Regions from separate parts of the Defluviimonas sp. D31 genome, predicted to be linked through region 1. Evidence: riboswitches for the same ligand, from Rfam matches in the RefSeq annotation. Region 1 holds a riboswitch; the other holds the start of a gene.
The links. A riboswitch is a leader RNA that binds a small molecule or an ion and turns the genes downstream of it on or off. The one in region 1 is predicted to bind thiamine pyrophosphate.

Region 1 (2,394 bases):
GCGCGATGTCGCAGATCTCGTCGAAATGCTCGTAGAGGAAGCTCTCGCGATGATGGTGCAGGCACCACTTGGCCATGATCGAGCCGCCGCGGCTGACGATGCCGGTCACCCGGCTCGCGGTCATCGGGATCATGTGGAGCCGCACCCCGGCATGGATGGTGAAATAGTCGACGCCCTGCTCGGCCTGTTCGATCAGCGTGTCGCGGAACACCTCCCAGCTCAGGTCCTCGGCGATGCCGCCGACCTTCTCCAGCGCCTGGTAGAGCGGCACGGTCCCGATCGGCACCGGGGCGTTGCGCAGGATCCAGTCGCGGATGTTGTGGATGTTGCGGCCCGTCGAGAGGTCCATCACCGTGTCCGCGCCCCAGCGGATCGCCCAGACCATCTTGTCGACCTCCTCCTCCATCGAGGAGGTGACGGCGGAGTTGCCGATATTGGCGTTGATCTTCACGAGGAAGTTGCGGCCGATGATCATCGGCTCCAATTCGGGGTGGTTGACGTTCGCGGGGATGATCGCGCGGCCGGCGGCGATCTCGCGGCGGACGAAGTCGGGGGTCACGAGGTCGGGGATCGACGCGCCGTAGTCCTCGCCGTCGCGCGCGGCGTGCCAGGCCTCCATTCGGCCGAGGTTCTCGCGGATCGCGACGAATTCCATCTCGGGGGTGATCACGCCGGCGCGGGCGCTCGCCATCTGCGTGACCGCGCGGCCGTCCTTGCCGCGGAGCGGCTGGCGGCGGGAAGGGAAGGCCGGCACCAGCCGCGCGCCCTCGGCAAAGCCGTTGTCGGCGGCGGTGACTTCGCGGCCCGCGTAGGTTTCGAGGTCGTCGCGGGGCGTGAGCCAGTTGCGGACGACGGGCAGGCCCGTCGCGATGTCGGTCGCGGCGGCCGGGTCCGTGTAGGGGCCCGAGCTGTCGTAGACCGTCAGCGGCGCCTCGCCGCCGCCGACCGCGATCCGGCGCATCGGCACGCGGATGTCGTGGATCTGGCCGGGAACATGGATCTTGCAGGAAGCGGGCAGGGCGCCGGTGGTGATCCGGGGCGCGGTGGTGGGCGTGGTCATGGCGTCTCCTCAAGTGCACTCGATGAGACCCAAGCAACACATGAGGCAGAAAGGGACCGCTTCGGCCCCGTTGGCGGGCCACACGGCCCAAAGAGGCCGGATGGCACCCTTCGGTCTTCCTAAGCCAGCATCAACTGGGTCAGGTTCAAAGGGTCGCGTCACCGCATGGTCGCCCATGCTGTCAGCCTCTCAGTCCCCTTGGCGGGACTCCCCTGACGTAGCGGCACGTTATGCGCGGCAGCGAGCGGGCGTCAAGCGCCGTCGTGCGGGTCCGAGCGCCCGATCCCGCTGCGGCGCCGGGTTCCGCTGTCGCGGGCCGCGGCCGGACGCACGCAGAGGAGCAGGGCAAGGGTCAGCGGCAGCAGGAACAAGACCCGCGCGCCGTATCGGTGCGCCGGTTCGGACACGCCGCCGCAGACCAGGGCGTTCACGGCGATGCCGATGAGAACCATGACCGCCATCGCGCGGAGATCGGCCGGCAGGCGGCGGCCGAGGCACAGCCCGGCAAGGCCGGCGGCGGACAGCAGGTAGACCGCGCCGTGGAGCCAGGCGAGGGGCGCGAGCCAGTGGCGATCGGCCCCGGTCATGCGCCCCGCGCGCAAGGCCGAGGAGGGCCCGTCGGGATCGGGCATGGCCAGAAGCGCCTCGGAGGGGATGGTCATGTCGACCCGGAAATAGCCGATCTGGGTCGCCACATTGCGCATCAGCGCCCAGGCGAGGCCCGCGGGATCGCTCCTCGCGACATCCGCGAGGAACCGCAACTGCTCGCGCGAAATCGCCTGCTGCGCGTCGAGCGGCAGGCGCCTCAGCGAGCCGAGTTCCGGACTCCGGGCGAAGATGATGTTCGGGGCATAGAACCGCTGCGGATCCTCGCCCGCCGCCAGCACGTCGAAAAGCGCGCAGGTCGCCAGTTCCGGGTCAGGGCAATGTTCGGCGAGATAGAGGCGTCCGGGGCCGTCGCCGATGAGCCGCGCGGTGACGAAGGGCAGGTAGTGGGCGGTCTTCTTCTCGAAACGCTCGACGGCATAGCCGAAGAGCATCCGCTCGGCGACGCCGGTGCCGACCAGAAGCCCGATCAGGCCGAGCGCGGTCCACCACCGGCGGCCCGCCGCCGCGGGCGCCAGCATGAGGCCGACCGGCAGGATCACCGCCGCCATCAAGAGGTGCGACGGATGGACGAGGATCGCCGCGAGGGACAGCGCGATCGCCGCCAGCCGGTCGGCCCGCCCCATCCTCGCCCAGAAGGCGCACAGCACCGCGAGCATGAGGATCAGGACCGGCGCGAAGATGTCCGGCATCAGGAACGCGACGTAGAACGGCGCCGATCCGAGGCA
Region 2 (2,394 bases), on a different contig from region 1:
GGCACCGCGCGGATGCCGACGCAGGGGTCGTGGCGGCCCTTGGTGACGATCTCGCTCTCCTCGCCGGAAATGGAGATGGTCTTGCGCGGCGTCAGGATCGACGAGGTCGGCTTCACCGCGAAGCGCACCACCACGTCCTGCCCGGTCGAGATGCCGCCGAGGATGCCGCCGGCGTGGTTCGTGGAATAGGCCGGTCGGCCGTCATTGCCCATGAAGATCTCGTCGGCATTCTCGACCCCGGTCAGCTCCGCCGCCGCCATGCCGGCGCCGATCTCGACACCCTTCACCGCGTTGATCGACATCATCGCGGCGGCGAGATCGGTGTCGAGCTTTCCGTAGACCGGCGCGCCGAGTCCCGCCGGCACGCCCGAGGCCACGACCTCGACGACCGCACCGACAGAATTGCCGGACTTCCGAAGCTCGTCGAGATGCTCGGCCCAGATCGCCGCCGACGCGGCATCGGGGCACCAGAACGGGTTGTTCTCCACCTCCGCCATGTCGAAGCGGTCGCGGTCGGCCTTCAGCCGCCCCATCTGCACCATGTAGCCCGTGATCCGGACCTCGGGCGCGAGCAGCTTCAGCACCTCGCGCGCGACGCCGCCGGCCGCCACCCGCGCCGCCGTCTCGCGCGCCGAGGAACGGCCGCCGCCGCGCGGATCACGGATCCCGTATTTCTGCCAGTAGGTGATGTCGGCGTGACCGGGGCGGAACCGCTGCGCGATCTCGCCGTAATCCTTCGAGCGCTGGTCGGTGTTCTCGATCATCAGCTGCACGGGCGTCCCGGTGGTCCGCCCCTCGAAGACGCCGGAGAGAATGCGCACCGCATCCGGCTCGCGCCGCTGGGTCGTGTACTTCGACTGCCCCGGTTTCCGCCGGTCGAGCCAGTGCTGCAGCATCGCCTCGTCGACCGCCACGCCCGGCGGGCAGCCGTCGACCGTCGCGCCGAGCGCCGGCCCGTGGCTCTCGCCCCAGGTGGTGACGCGGAAGAGGTGTCCGAACGTGTTGAGGCTCATGGGCGGGCTCCTTTGCCTTCGCGGCATAGCGAAGCCCGCGCCGCCGCTCAAGCATTCTCGGCCCCGCCCCCCTTCATCTTGCCCGAAATATCCCGGCGTGAGCCCCGGACCAGGTCCGGGGCGAGGGGCAGCGCCCCTCCCTCGCGTTTCCGCTTGCGCCACGCCCTGCCGGCGCTATGGTGCGCCCCACCTCGGGGTGCCCTCGATCCAGGGCTGAGATGCGGCAACGCGAACCCGTAGAACCTGAACCGGTTAAGACCGGCGGAGGGAAGGTCCGGCCCCGCGCCACCACCATCTCCGCCCGCCTGACCATTGGAGGATGAGAGATGAGACATTCCCTGATGATCGCGGGTCTCCTGTGCGCCACCACCGCCGCCGCGCAGGACAAGCCCGTGCTGACCGTCTACACCTATGACAGCTTCGTCTCCGAATGGGGGCCGGGGCCGCAGGTCGAGGCCGCCTTCGAGGCCGAATGCGGCTGCGATCTCAACTTCGTCGCGTCCGGCGACGGCGCGGCGCTGCTTGCGCGCGTGCTCCTCGAAGGCGACAGCACCGAGGCAGATATCGTGCTCGGGCTCGACACCAACCTGACCGCGAAGGCCGCCGACAGCGGGCTTTTCGCCGACCACCCGGCGCTCGACGTGAGCTGGAGCCTGCCCATCGACTGGGCCGACCCCATCTTCGTGCCCTATGACTGGGGTCAGTTCGCCTTCGTCTACGACAGAACGAAAACCGAGACTGTCCCGGCCGATTTCGAGGCGCTCGCCGCCTCCGACCTGACAATCGTGATCGAGGATCCGCGCTCCTCCACCCCCGGCCTCGGGCTTCTCTACTGGGTCAAGCAGGCCTATGGCGAGCGCGCGCCCGAGATCTGGGCGGGGCTCGCCGACAATATCGTCACGGTGACGCCGGGCTGGTCCGAGGCCTATGGGCTCTTCCTCGAGGGCGAGGCCGACATGGTGCTCTCCTACACCACCTCGCCCGCCTATCACCTGATCGCCGAGAGCGACGACACCAAGGCGGCGGCCCCCTTCACCGAGGGCCATTACCTGCAGGTCGAGGTCGCCGCGAAGCTCGCCGGCACCGACCAGGGCGCGCTGGCCGACCGCTTCCTCGCCTTCATGACCTCAGACGCGTTCCAGTCGCTCATACCGGAAACCAACTGGATGTACCCGGCCGTCACCCCGGCGGCCGGCCTGCCCAAGGGTTTCGAGACCCTGATCCGGCCGGAAAAGAGCCTGCTCTATTCCGCCACCGAGGCCGCCGCGATCCGCGACGCGGCACTTGCCGAATGGCAGACCGCGCTCAGCCGCTGAGCCCGGGCCTCGGCGCCGGCGCGGGGATCGCGGCGACGCTGATCCTCGCGCTCACGCTCGGCACG

Region 2: another riboswitch for thiamine pyrophosphate. It lies ahead of thiB (thiamine ABC transporter substrate binding subunit); the one in region 1 lies ahead of thiC (phosphomethylpyrimidine synthase ThiC).

The regions. Positions count from the first base shown of each region.
Region 1 covers NZ_JAWQFN010000005.1:217,781-220,174, reverse strand. The annotation lists gene thiC (phosphomethylpyrimidine synthase ThiC) at 1-1,060, opposite strand, end outside; TPP riboswitch at 1,160-1,284, opposite strand; gene R5H32_RS11605 (hypothetical protein) at 1,312-2,394, opposite strand, start outside.
Region 2 covers NZ_JAWQFN010000003.1:15,426-17,819, reverse strand. The annotation lists gene aroC (chorismate synthase) at 1-1,013, opposite strand, end outside; TPP riboswitch at 1,196-1,300, shown strand; gene thiB (thiamine ABC transporter substrate binding subunit) at 1,340-2,329, shown strand; gene R5H32_RS06520 (ABC transporter permease subunit) at 2,305-2,394, shown strand, end outside.